Regions from separate parts of the Bradyrhizobium sp. IC4059 genome, predicted to be linked through region 1. Evidence: predicted binding sites of a transcription regulator. Region 1 holds the regulator's gene; each other region holds the start of a gene.
What was found. The regulator LexA, encoded in region 1, represses DNA repair genes until DNA is damaged. The targets are predictions, from matches to a motif close to TGTTCNNNNTGTGTTCNG.

Region 1 (4,428 bases):
TGCAGGCGGTGAGGACGAGGGGAGCAAGCCGTCCCTGGCTGCCGGCCGGCGCCGGCGAGGGAGATTTCGACGGCAGCCTCGTGCCGAAGGCGGCCGTGCCCCGCAACCGGGACGCAACGCCATCGGAGGCCGACTTGCAGGCCGACGATTGACGCGGATCACAAATACCAGGCCAGCACGGCGTCAAGCCTTCCGTTGCCGATGACCGGCAGGGCCACCATTCGGCTCAGCCCGGCTGCGCAGGCTTCGGAGCCGGCGATCGAGCCGTCACGGGTGAGATCGTCGTTGAGCGCGGGCATGCCGGCGGCCCAGGCGCCGCCAATGCTGCCTTCGCCCCTGGCGATGGACTGCGCCGCATAGCGTGCGGCGAGGTCGGTCTGCGCGCTGCAATCGCCGGCGCGAAAGACCAGCGCCGAACGGTCCTCGTTCGGGACCCAGATCTCGAAGCGTCGTGCAATCGGCGTTGCCTGCGCGGAGAGGAATGTCAGAACCCAGGTCTGGTCGGTACCGGTTCGGTAGGGCACGCCGACGCCGAGATTGATCCCGACCTTGGCGGCGTCCTCCCAGCGCAGGAAACTCTTGGCGTCGTGCAAGTCCTTGATGATCAGCGGCAGGCCCGCCTTCCAGGTGCGTCCGGGCAGGCCGAAGCCGCGCGGAAATCTGGTGTGGCGGGAGTTGAATTCGAACATGTCCGCGGTGCCGTAATAGCCATCGACGAGCCCCATCTCATGCGAGAGATCAGGATCGTTGTGCCAGAGTTCGATCGCGCCGACGTGCGCCTCGTCGTCGCCACAGAACAGCACCAGCACGGCTTGCAGGAATTCGCCCGCGAACACCGGCACCGCCACGCCGCAGGTGAGGCCGGCCGCAGCGGCCTGATCGGTCCGCTTGAAATAGGAGTTGGCGAATTTCGTGAGGATGACGGGGTGGCCACAGGCCCAGGCCTTGCCGGGAAGTCCCTCGTCATATCCGAAGTGCAGCTCTTCGCTGACGGCTTTGAACGCGGACAGCCCATCGTCGTAGAGGCCGCCGCCGAATTCCAGCCGCCTGCGCGTCCGGTCGGGTACCCAAAGTTCAACGACGCGAATGAAGGTCTTCATCGAGCGTGTCCGCCGCCTCAAACCACGACAGCATCGGTCATTTGGCTGCGGAGCGGACGTTCAAAATGCGGGCAGCACGGCCCAAACTTCGTGCGACGACGAGGCGCGGCGGTGGGCTCGCCGATCGAATGTCCTGAAACACAAACTCACCGGGCTCGCCGGCCTCAGCCGGCGACGGCAATTTCAATCCCGGGCTCGGCCTGTCGGCCGAAGGGCGTCAGCCGATCGGCAGGCGCGTGATCGTGGGCCGCGTGTCGGCGACGATCTGCGGCTTGTGCTCGCGCTCGGGGGCTGGCTGCGTCACCGGCAATTGCAGCACGGTCGCGCGCTGGCCTTCGACGAGCTGCGTCACCAGCACGTATTTGCCGTCGGGGAATTCGATCGCGTCATGATGGCGATCGGGAATGTGCGGGTCGATCTTGCCGAACTTGCCGACGCGAGAGTTCACGGTGCGCGTCCAGATCCAGCGGTTGTCGTAGCGGACGTTGTCGGCGAAAGCGAGCTCCGTCCCCGGCAGCAGACAGACCGCGACGGAGGGATCGGCTTCGGAAGCGAAACCGCGCGTCGAGGTGCCGCGGAAGGTTGTCGTGACGATCGTCTCGCCGACTTCGGCGGGGCGCGTCGCGACGGCATGCAGGCTGTAGTCACACATCGGGTGCTCCTCATGCTGGGATAGCGACCCGCGTCTCTTTCGAGGCGCAGGCCTCTATCAGAGTGGAAGCATACAACGCTCTGCTCGGTTATGGGCAAATCTGCGGCTCGCGTCCGCAGCGCGCGATCACATTATCTTTCCCGGATTCGATAGGAACAAACCTCGCGTCCTTGCATTCGGCCGGAGCTATCAGCACTGCCGGCACAACTCTACCGGCGAAGCAGAAATGGCTGCGCGCCTGCGCGGGGGAATGTCGCGCGGGAAGATGGACCGGACAGCCGGCGCAGAACCAGAGAAACCGTCCAGCCGGAGCGGACAAGTATCCGCTCCGATCCTGGATCGCCGATGCCGATCGAAACGCGCGCGGCGCTTGATGTTTCCCGTATCAGTACTTCCGGTAAAGCCCGATCAGCTTGCCCTGGATCTTCACGCGGTTCGGCGGAAGAATGCGGACCTCGTAGGCGGCATTGGCGGGCTCGAGCGCGATCGAGGCGCCGCGGCGGCGGAAGCGCTTGAGCGTGGCCTCCTCGTCGTCGATCAATGCCACCACGATGTCGCCGGTATTTGCGGTCTCGTTGCGCTGGATCAGCGCCATGTCGCCGTCGAGGATGCCGGCCTCGACCATCGAATCGCCGCGCACTTCGAGCGCGTAGTGCTCGCCCGAGCCGAGCATGTCCGGCGGCACGCTGATGGTATGGCTGCGGGTCTGCAGCGCCTCGATCGGCGTGCCGGCGGCGATGCGGCCCATCACGGGCACCGCGACGGGGCGCTCGCCCTCGTCCGCAGGCGGGCTGGAGCTCGCGCGCACCTTGCCGAGATTGCCCTCGATCACGCTCGGGGTGAAGCCACGGCGATTGCCGGCGGCGGCCTGGAGCTCGGGCAGCTTGATCACCTCGATGGCACGGGCGCGGTTGGGCAGGCGGCGAATGAAGCCGCGCTCCTCGAGCGCAGTGATCAGGCGATGGATGCCTGACTTCGAGCGCAGGTCGAGCGCATCCTTCATCTCGTCGAAGGACGGCGGCACGCCGCTTTCCTTCAGACGTTCGCTGATGAATCGCAGAAGCTCGTATTGTTTGCGCGTCAACATCTCGACCAAAGTCCCCCGGTTGATGTCGTTCGATTCCGACACGATGAAGCCGGCACTAAGCCGCTACATCCTCGAAACAAATCATGAACGGACACTATATGTTCGATATGTGTTCCGCAACTGCTTAATTTATGGTGAACGCGGCCAAGCTCGCGGAATGCGTGTGGCTGGGCGGCTCAGACGGGCAGCCGGAGCACCTCGCAAGGCGTGCCGGCCTCGGCCTTCGGCGCGAACGGTGCGCGCACCAGAAGTACCTGTGCCGCAGCGAGATTCGCAAGAAGGGAGGAGTCCTGATGGCTGACCGGAAGGGCGACGCGCGTGCCGTCGTCGCGCTCCTCCAGCCGCGCACGCAGATAGTCCTCGCGCTGGTCGTTGGCGGCGAGATCGCGGCCCAGCACGGCGCGCTCGCGCCGATGATGAATCGCTGAACGGCCCGACAGGGCGCGAATCAAGGGGACCATGAACAGGAAGGCGCACACGTAGGACGACACGGGATTGCCGGGCAGGCCAATCACGCGCATCGCGCCTATCCGACCGTGCATCATCGGCTTGCCCGGCCGGATCGCGATCTTCCAGAACGCCATCGCGATGCCTTCGCCCTTGAGCGCCTGCTGGATCAGGTCGTGGTCGCCGACCGAGGCACCGCCGGTCGTGATCAGGATGTCGGCGCCGCTCTCGCGCGCGCGGCGGATGCCGGCGGACGTCGCCTCCAGTGTATCGGCGGCAATTCCGAGGTCGATGGTCTCGGCGCCCTCGCTGCGGGCGAGCGCATGCAGGGCATAGCCGTTGGAATAGACGATCTGGCCGCGACCAGGCGTGGTGCCCGGCATCACGAGCTCGTCGCCGGTGGCGAGAACGGCAACCCTCGGGCGGCGGATGATGGCGAGATGCGGATGATTCATTCCGGCGGCAAGGGCGAGATCGCGCTCGGTGAGGCGGATTCCCTTGCGCAGCAGCACGTCGCCTTCGCGGAAGTCGACGCCTGCAGGGCGGATGTGCCGGCCGAAAATGGCGGCTTCCTTGATCGTCACATGTTTGCCGTCGGCAGCCGTGTCCTCCTGGATCACGACGGCATCGGCGCCGTCGGGAACGACGCCGCCGGTGAAGATCCGCACGGCTTCGCCGGGGCCGACGCTTCCCGCGAGCGGCCGGCCCGCCGCGACCTCGCCGACGACGGTCAACCTCGAATCGTTTGCCGCGTCGGCCGTGCGCACGGCATAGCCGTCCATCGCCGACATCGCCTCCGGCGGCTGCGTGCGCCGCGCCGCGACATCGCGGGCGAGCACACGATGGTAGGCCTCGTCGAGGCAAACCATCTGTTCAGCCAGCGGCTCGACGCCGGCCAACACCGCAGCAAGCGCGTCAGAAACCGGCATCAGGGCCACGGGCGAACTCCGCAACAAATCAGGACTGGGTCGGCAAGTTCTAGCCGAGCGGAGGAGCTGAAGCAAAAGGCCTCCCTTGCCAGCCAGGAACCACACTTCCTTTTGGTCTCGACCCGGCTTATCTTCTGCCAATGACAGAACTGCTCGAAAAGGCGCTGAAGGCCGTGCGGCGGCTTCCTGCGGATAGCCAGGACGAGATTGCAC
Region 2 (4,428 bases), on a different contig from region 1:
TCCTGGCGCCAGACATGCGAGGTCAGCAGATAATTGAGCGAGGCGATCGGACGCCGCCACGGCAGCTCCCGCGTCACCTTCAGCCATTTGGCGTGTTGGTTGAACATGGAATCCACGATGTGGATGAAGGCCTCGTAGCAGGAGAAGAAGCCGTGCCGTCCGGTGAGCAGGTAGCCCTCCAGCCAGCCTTGGCAGAGATGCTCGCTCAGCACCTCCATCACGCGGCCGTCCTGGGCGAGGTGCACGTCGTAAGGCTCGGTCGGCTCCATCCAGACGCGTTCGGTGGCCTCGAACACGGCATCTAACCGGTTCGATGCCGTCTCGTCCGGGCCCATGATGCGGAAATTGCGCTCCTTCGCGTTGAGGCGGACGACATCGCGCAGGAATTTGCCGAGCTCGCGTGTCGCTTCCGCAATGACTTCGCCAGGCTGCGGCACGTCCACCGCGAAGCTGCGGAAGTCCGGCAGCTTCAGCTCCTTCTTCAGCACGCCGCCATTGGCATGCGGATTGGCGCCCATGCGCCTGACGCCGTTGGGCGCGAGCGCCTGAAGCTCGGCCATGAGCGCGCCGTTGCCATCGAACAGCTTTTCCGGCTCGTAGCTGCGCATCCAGTCTTCGAGCACCTTGAGATGATCAGGGTTCTCGCGGCAGCCTGCGACCGGCACCTGATGCGCACGCCAAAAACCCTCGACCTTCTTGCCGTCGACCTCCTTCGGGCCGGTCCAGCCCTTCGGGCTGCGCAGCACGATCATCGGCCAGCGCGGCCGCTCGACGCTTGTGCGGCCGTCGCGGGCATGTTGCTGGATCGAGCGGATGCTGGCGAATGCGACGTCGAGCGCATCGGCCATGGCCTGGTGCATCAATTTGGGATCGTCGCCCGTAACGAACAGCGGCTCGTGGCCGAACCCGCGGAAGAGGTCGCGGATCTCCGCGTCCTGCATCCGCCCGAGCACGGTGGGATTGGCGATCTTGTAGCCGTTGAGATGCAGGATCGGCAGCACCGCCCCGTCATGGGCCGGGTTCAGGAACTTGTTCGAGTGCCAGGACGCCGCGAGCGGGCCGGTCTCGGCCTCGCCGTCGCCGACCACGCAGGCGACGATCAAATCCGGGTTGTCGAATGCGGCGCCATAGGCGTGCACCAGCGCATAGCCGAGCTCGCCGCCTTCGTGGATGGAGCCCGGCGTTTCCGGCGCGGCGTGGCTCGGGATGCCGCCGGGGAAGGAGAACTGCCGAAACAGCTTGCGCAATCCGTCCGCGTCGCGCGCAATATCGGGATAGATCTCGCTGTAGCTGCCTTCGAGATAAGTGTTGGCGACCATGCCCGGGCCGCCATGGCCGGGACCGCAGACATAGATCACGCTGACATCGAGCGCGCGGATGACGCGGTTGAGATGGGCATAGATGAAGTTCAGCCCCGGCGTCGTGCCCCAATGTCCGAGCAGACGCGGCTTGATGTGCTCGCGCCGCAGCGGCTCGCGCAGCAGCGGATTGTCGAGCAGGTAGATTTGCCCGACCGAGAGGTAGTTGGCGGCGCGCCAATAGCGATCGAGCAGATCGAGGTCGCTGCTCGCTTCGGCCGTTTTTTGTTGGATTGTCATGTTCCTGCCGACCTTCACTTCGCGATCGTCACCAACCCGGTTCCGGGGCGATCGATCCGTCGGGCATGAAACGGGATGGTCGTGACGGCCGTGTTGCGTGAGGTCAAAGGCAGGCGCGCGAAGTTTGGGCAGCTCTACTGTGCATGGGGTTGTTTTCACGTTTTTCGTTTGTGTTCTTGATTTGTTCCTATGTCGTGCTATCTTGGCTGCATGAGTCCAGCATCCTCTCATGCTCTCAAGCACCCGCCGGTCACGGCGCCCTCCGAGCCGGCGGGTGCGCCTTCAGATTTCCCCGAGCTTGGGGTCGCCATCGACCGCGCGCGACGGCGAGGGCGGGGCGCGCAGTCCAACGCCAGCGGCCGTTACGAGGCCGAGGCGCGCGTCGCTTTCGACGACGGCTGGCAGAGCCTCGACGAGCTGCCGCCGTTCAAGACGAGTGTCGCAATCGACACCTCACGCAAGGTGATCACCCGCAACGATTCCCCCGACATCGGTTTCGACCGCTCGATCAATCCCTATCGCGGCTGCGAGCACGGCTGCGTCTATTGCTTCGCGCGGCCGACCCACGCCTATCTCGGCCTGTCGCCGGGGCTCGACTTCGAGTCAAAACTGTTCGTGAAGCCCGAGGCGCCTTCGCTGCTCGAGAAGGAGCTTGCGGCTCCCGGCTACGAGCCGCGGATGATCGCGATCGGCACCAACACCGATCCCTACCAGCCGATCGAGCGCGAGCGCAAAATCATGCGCGGCATTTTGGAAGTGCTGGAGCGCGCAGGGCATCCCGTCGGCATCGTCACCAAGTCGGCGCTGGTGCTGCGCGACATCGACATTCTCCAGCGGATGGCCAAGCGCAACCTCGCCAAGGTCGCGATCTCGGTCACCTCGCTCGATCCGAAGCTGGCGCGCACGATGGAGCCGCGGGCCTCGACGCCGCCGAAACGGCTGGAGGCGCTGAAGCAGCTCTCGGACGCCGGCATTCCCACCACGGTGATGGTCGCGCCCGTGATCCCTGCGCTGAACGATTCCGAGATCGAGCGCATCCTCGACGCCGCCGCCCATGCCGGGGTCAAGGAGGCTGCCTATGTGCTGCTGCGGCTGCCACTGGAGGTGCGCGATCTCTTCCGCGAATGGCTGATGGCGAACTATCCGGACCGCTATCGTCACGTCTTCACCCTGATCCGAGACATGCGCGGCGGGCGCGACTACGACGCCAAATGGGGCGAGCGGATGAAGGGCACCGGACCGATGGCCTGGACCATCGGCCGCCGCTTCGAGATCGCCTGCGAGAGGCTCGGCCTCAACAAGCGGCGCTCCAAGCTGACCATTGATCACTTTGCGCGGCCGAAGCGGAACGGTGATCAGCTCAGCCTGTTTTGAGCGGACACGTGCAAGAGGTGTCGCATGCTCAAGGAACTCACCGTGCCGGTGCCGCGGCTGACCGTCATCACGCTCGGTGTGAACGACATCCGCGCCAGCATCGCCTTCTACGACGCGCTCGGTTTCTCGCGCCGGCTGAAGGAGACCGGCGAGGCGGTTGCGTTCTACGACACCGGCGGTCCGGTGCTCGCGCTTTATCACTGGGATCGGCTCGCCGCAGACGCGTCCTTGGAGGACCAGCCGAGGCCCACGACCTTTCGCGGCATGACGCTCGCCTGGAATTGCGCGACCCGCGAGGAGGTCGACGAGGTGCTGGCCTTCGCCGTGGAGAAGGGGGCCACCTTGCTGAAGGCGGCGCACGCGACCGATTACGGCGGCTATTGCGGCTATTTTGCCGATCCCGATGCACATGTCTGGGAAGTCGTGGTCGCACCCGGCATCGAGGTGGGCGAGGACCGGCGGGTGCATCTGGCGGAGTAGGGCGGGCGGCCTGAATAACGGGAATATCCTGGGTTCCCGGTTGCGCTGGCGAAGCCCCCTGGCGCACGATCCCGGCCATGATTCGGGACCCCTCCGCCAAGACCCCAGCCAAAGCCGCGCCGAAGAAAAAGGCCGCGCCGAACGCTGTGCCCGCCAAGGCGGCAAAGATCTCTGCGGCCGATGCGGCGAAGGTTCCTGCCGGTAGGAAAGGCATCATTGCCGTTGCTGCCCCCAGCTTCCGCCGCGAGCGCGCGCTGATCAAGCGCGGCGTCTGGCCGGTCGCGGGCTGCGACGAGGCTGGCCGCGGCCCGCTCGCAGGCCCCGTGGTGGCCGCCGCGGTGATTCTCGATCCCGACCGGATTCCCCGCGGCATCGACGATTCCAAGCGCCTGACCGCCGAGGAGCGCGAAAAGCTGTTCGACAAGATCTGCGCCACCGCGCAGGTCTCGGTCGCCGTCGCCTCGCCGGCGCGAATCGACCGCGACAACATCCTGCGCGCCTCGCTGTGGGCGCTGAAGCGCGCCGTGGTGGCCCTGCCCGAGGCGCCCAGGCACGTCTTCGTCGACGGCCGCGACCGGCTCGACACCGCATGCGACTGCGAGGCCGTGATCGGCGGCGACGGTATCGTGCTGTCGATCGCCGCGGCCTCCATCGTCGCCAAGGTCACCCGGGATCGCTTGATGTGCGCACTGGCGCAGGACTGCCCGGGCTACGGCTTCGAGCAGCACAAGGGCTATGCCGTCCCCGAGCATCTCGACGCGCTTGATCGCCTCGGCCCTTCCATCCACCACCGCAGCTTCTTCGCTCCCGTCGCCGCCGCCCGCGCCAAGCACATGCCCTGGACCGTCGAGCCGGTGCAGGACCTGTTCTCGGTGACTGAGGTCGAGGTGCAGGTCGAGGCGAGCGTCGAGATCGACGCTTCCGTAAATCTCTAGCGATCCTCCTACAGCTTTCCCATCCGTCATGGCCGGGCTTG
Region 3 (4,428 bases), 110 kb from region 1:
TTCAGTACTTCGCGACCACCGGGCCACCGAAGGTGTAGTTGAGTCGAACGGTAGCCATGTCCACGTCCTGCTTGATGCTGTCGGTGCGAGTGGTCACGCCGAGGAAGGTGAAGGTCTCGTTGTGCCTGCCCATGAACAGGTGGTTGTATTCGACAGCGACCGACCAGTTCGGGGCGAAGCCGAATTCTATGCCGGTGCCGACGGTACCGCCCCAGCGCGTTTCGTTCGCGGTGTCGAGCGTAACGCCGCCAAAACTGCCAGTGTACTTGTTGTGAGTGACGGCAGCGCCGCCCTTCACGTACCAAAGCACGTTGTTCCAGGCATAACCGACCTGGCCAGTGAAGAGGCCGATGGCGTCGATCCTGGTCTCGTTCACCAGCGGCGCGAGCGCGGCAGGCGAGCTGATGTTCGAACCCTTCAGGTCAGCCCAGTCGCCCTGGGCTTCGAGACCGAACACCCAGTTGGCGGACTGCCAGCGATAACCGATCTGGCCGCCGACGAGTGCGCCGGTCGCATTGTGACAACCTTCGGCCACCGCCGGAGCGACCACGAAGGGGCCGACACTGGTGAGATCCCAACAGTTGCGGCTCCAGCCACCGCCGGCGTTGGCGCCGAGGTAGAAACCGCTCCAGTTGTACACCGCGATCGGTGCCACCGGAGCCTTGGTGTAGGGGCGGGCTGCCAAATCGGCCGCCGAGGCCGGTGCCAACGCGCTGAGTGCGAACAAGCTGGCCGAAGCCAGCAAAAGCTTCTTCATATCCATTCCCCACTTCCATTTCTCATTCCGGTCTTCCGGAGAGCGGAAGAGCAGCGGACCTTATGACTCAAGCAACGTCATTGCTTTTACACCATTGAAGCCAAAGGTTGTGTCACCCAGCGGCCACACCCCTTCGAAAACGCGAGCGAACGGGCGGCCGCAACAAACAAAAAGGCCGGCGCGAGGCCGGCCTTTCGTGACGATGATGCGTCAGAGACGAAGCTCAGTACTTGGCGACGACCGGGCCGCCGAAGTGGTAGTTCACGCCGACCTGCACGGTGTGGAGGTCGAGAGTGCCGGTGTTGACCGGGAAGACGCCCGAGAAGTAGGTCTCGCCGCCCAGGCTGCGATAGAGGTACTCGCCCTTGACCGACCAGTTCGGAGCAAACATCGCCTCGACGCCCGCGCCGACCGTCCAGCCCGAATGGAACTGGCTCTCCGAGAGGCTCAGAACAGGGGGCGCGCTGACGCTGATCTTGTTGTTGATCCAGGCGTAACCACCCGTGGCGTACAGCAGGACGCTCGGGGAAGCGAGCCAGCCGATGCGACCACGCACGGTGCCGAGCGCGTCGATACGCGAACTGACCGTCGTGGGAACGAGGGCGCCACCAAAATCAACAAGACCGGTCGCCGAGGCGTTTACGTCAGCCCACGCGCCATCAGCTTCGATGCCGAACACGACGTTGGAGGTCTGCCAGTTGTAGCCAACGGTGCCGCCGACGAAACCGCCCTGCATGCGCGGATCATCGGAGCTGTTTTCCCAGGCGCCGCCACCGACGATACCCAGGTAAAAGCCGGTCCAGTTGTAGACCGAGGCAACAGGCGCAGGCGCCTTGGTGTAGGGGCGGGCTGCCAGATCAGCAGCCGAAGCGGGGGCCGCAAGGGCGAATACACAGGCCGAAGCCAACAAAACCTTCTTCATTTTCAACTTAATCCCAGTCCCAGTTTCTGTTGTTGCCTTCCGTGGCGGAAGGGCAGCGGACTCAAACGGCCCAACTGACGCCGTCTTTACACCATCAAAGCCGCAAGTTGTGTCTCCGAAAAGCCACAACAGTCCAAAAGGTGATGGTTGCTGACTTATTTACGTCCAGGCATGTGCCGAAAAAAAGAAGGGCCGGCGCTGGGGCCGGCCCTTCGTTTCGCTCACGATAGGTGGGATATCAGTACCTCGCGACCAGCGGGCCGCCGAAGCGATAGTTCAAGCGGACTAGACCCATGTCGACGTCCTGACTGATGCGATCGCTCCCGAAGGCAACGCCCGCAGGCGTCGTGAAGGCGATCGTACGGTCGCCGAGGAAGATGTGGTTGTACTCGACGCCGAGCGTCCAGTTCGGAGCAAATCCGAATTCCAGGCCGGCGCCAACGGTGCCGCCCCAGCGGGTCTCGCGAGCCGACGCCAGCAGCGTGCCGGCGCCAGGCGTGCCAGGAGCGGCATAGACGTCGTACTTGTCCCCGACTACGGCGGCGCCGCCCTTCACATAGAGCAGCACGTTGTTCCAGGCATAACCGACCTGGCCCGTGATCAGGCCAAAAGCATCGATGTGAGAGCGGTTACGATCACCGGTGACCAAAGCGCTTCCAGGGAAGAGGAGGCTGACGTTGTCCCCCGAGAAGTCAGCCCAGTTGCCCTGGCCCTCGAGGCCGAACACCCAATTGGCCGACTGCCAGCGGTAGCCGATCTGACCACCGACCGTGCCGCCGGTCGCATCGTGACAGCCTTCAGCCACCAGAACGCCCGTGACCGGGGTCACGAAGTCCCAGCACTTGCGGCTCGTGCCGCCGCCGCCGTTGACGCCGATGTAGAAGCCGCTCCAGTCGTAAACCGCGGCGACCGCCGGGGCCGGAGCCTTGGTGTAGGGACGCGCAGCCATATCCGCCGCGCTTGCCGGAGCCGACAGCCCCAATGCCATTGCACTGATTACGCCGAAAAGAATCTTATTCATTGCAGTCTCCCCAAGTTTCGTCCGCTTCATGAAAGTCCCTGAAGCGGCTGATCAGACGCGACACCCATATGAATCAATTCCAAGGCAAAGGTAGCCTAAGGAAAGGGCAGAGTCCGTCTCCGGAAAGCCACACTCGCCAGACTATTGACAGGTTCCATCTTGATGAATGTTAAGAGTTTTTTCCTATTCAAGGGAACTCGAAAAGGTTCCATTCGGGGCTGACGTTTTTCGCGGCACGCGGGAAAATGTCTGCCCGCCCATGATGAAGAACAAATCTGGAACAAACGTGCGCGCGATGCTATATGTGGGGATAACCTTGGGGGTGGCAGGCTGATCGGTGTCCGCAAGCGTATAGGGTCGCCCTAGGGGGCGCAGAGGAACGCGGGCAGCGGATTCGCCCTTTTGAAATTCAGTGGCATTCGGAGTGGAGAGCGGCGATGGCGGGAAGCGTCAACAAGGTCATTCTGGTTGGAAATCTCGGCAAGGATCCCGAAATCCGCCGCACCCAGGACGGGCGGCCGATCGCGAATTTGAGCATCGCGACCTCGGAGACCTGGCGCGACAAGAACACCGGCGAGCGCAAGGAGAAGACCGAGTGGCATCGCGTCGTGATCTTCTCTGAGCCGCTTTGCAAGATCGTCGAACAGTATCTGAAGAAGGGCGCAAAGGTTTACATCGAAGGCGCGCTCCAGACCCGCAAGTACACCGACCAGAGCGGCGTCGAGAAATACTCGACCGAGGTCGTGCTGCAGGGCTTCAACTCAACGCTGACGATGCTGGACGGCCGCGGTGGCGGCGGCGGAGGTGGCAGCTTCGGCGACGAGCCGGGCGGCGACTTCGGCTCCTCCGGACCCGTCAGCAGCGCGCCGCGCCGTCCCGTTGCCGCCGGCGGCGGCCGCAACAGCGACATGGACGACGATATCCCGTTCTAGGACTTCGGAAGAGGCGGCTAGTCTCGGCGCAGATAACGGCCAACTCGGTTTTCAAGGATCCGCACCAGGACAGGATCCATGAATTCATAGTCGTCCGGAATGTCGAGACAGATGACCCGTTTGTTGTACAAGCTGGAGCGGAATTTCCGGTTCAGCTTGGTCCGGTGGGTCTTTTCCATGACGAAGATGACGTCGGCCCATTCAATCTGCTCGGCGGACAGCAAGACGTCCGCGCCGTTCGAAATGCCGGCCGAGTCGGTATCGATCCCGGGCCAGGTCGAAAACACCTGCTCGGCGGTAGGGCTGCGGAGGCGATTGGCGCTGCAGACGAAAAGGACGTTGGTCACTTTGCCGCTCTCGGAGACGATCGGTCAGGTATCGGCGGGATGATTGGTCAGTGCTTTTCGGGCGGGCTTCCGAGAGTTCCTGCTACATAAATACAGTTCTTTGGTCGACGGCTTTTCCGGCCTAAGCTTATGTGCGCCTCAAGTCTTCGGCGAGATGTGATGTGAATGATATTAACTTTCATGTTAATCATACTCACATCAGTCTCCGCCGGACACGAGGAAGCCCTGCATGAGCCTTGCGCCGCTGCTTGAGGCCGCGCCGGTGGTCCCGCTGCATGCCTTTGCCGCAATGGCCGCCCTTGTGCTTGGCCTCTTCCAGTTCTCCGCCCCCAAGGGCACGCTGCCGCACCGGACTATCGGCTGGATCTGGGTGGTCCTGATGGTGTTCGTGGCCGCCTCGTCGTTCTGGATCCACGAGATCCGTCTGGTCGGGCCGTTCAGCCCGATCC

Region 2: a site for LexA is predicted at 1,770-1,787, ahead of I6F12_RS29370 (PA0069 family radical SAM protein). Genes of this name have one in related genera too.
Region 3: a site for LexA is predicted at 2,966-2,983, ahead of I6F12_RS16835 (single-stranded DNA-binding protein). Genes of this name have one in related genera too.

Annotation. Positions count from the first base shown of each region.
Region 1 is NZ_JADYVH010000005.1:172,510-176,937, reverse strand. It holds gene I6F12_RS17405 (ComEC/Rec2 family competence protein) at 1-152, shown strand, start outside; gene I6F12_RS17400 (GAF domain-containing protein) at 159-1,100, opposite strand; gene I6F12_RS17395 (hypothetical protein) at 1,318-1,752, opposite strand; gene lexA (transcriptional repressor LexA) at 2,138-2,839, opposite strand; gene glp (gephyrin-like molybdotransferase Glp) at 3,016-4,224, opposite strand; gene I6F12_RS17380 (hypothetical protein) at 4,356-4,428, shown strand, end outside.
Region 2 is NZ_JADYVH010000011.1:148,205-152,632, reverse strand. It holds gene I6F12_RS29375 (phosphoketolase family protein) at 1-1,598, opposite strand, end outside; gene I6F12_RS29370 (PA0069 family radical SAM protein) at 1,809-2,972, shown strand; gene I6F12_RS29365 (VOC family protein) at 2,997-3,452, shown strand; gene I6F12_RS29360 (ribonuclease HII) at 3,530-4,387, shown strand.
Region 3 is NZ_JADYVH010000005.1:59,201-63,628, reverse strand. It holds gene I6F12_RS16850 (outer membrane beta-barrel protein) at 2-757, opposite strand; gene I6F12_RS16845 (outer membrane protein) at 981-1,679, opposite strand; gene I6F12_RS16840 (outer membrane beta-barrel protein) at 1,918-2,700, opposite strand; gene I6F12_RS16835 (single-stranded DNA-binding protein) at 3,138-3,632, shown strand; gene I6F12_RS16830 (low molecular weight protein tyrosine phosphatase family protein) at 3,650-3,979, opposite strand; gene I6F12_RS16825 (DUF2306 domain-containing protein) at 4,209-4,428, shown strand, end outside.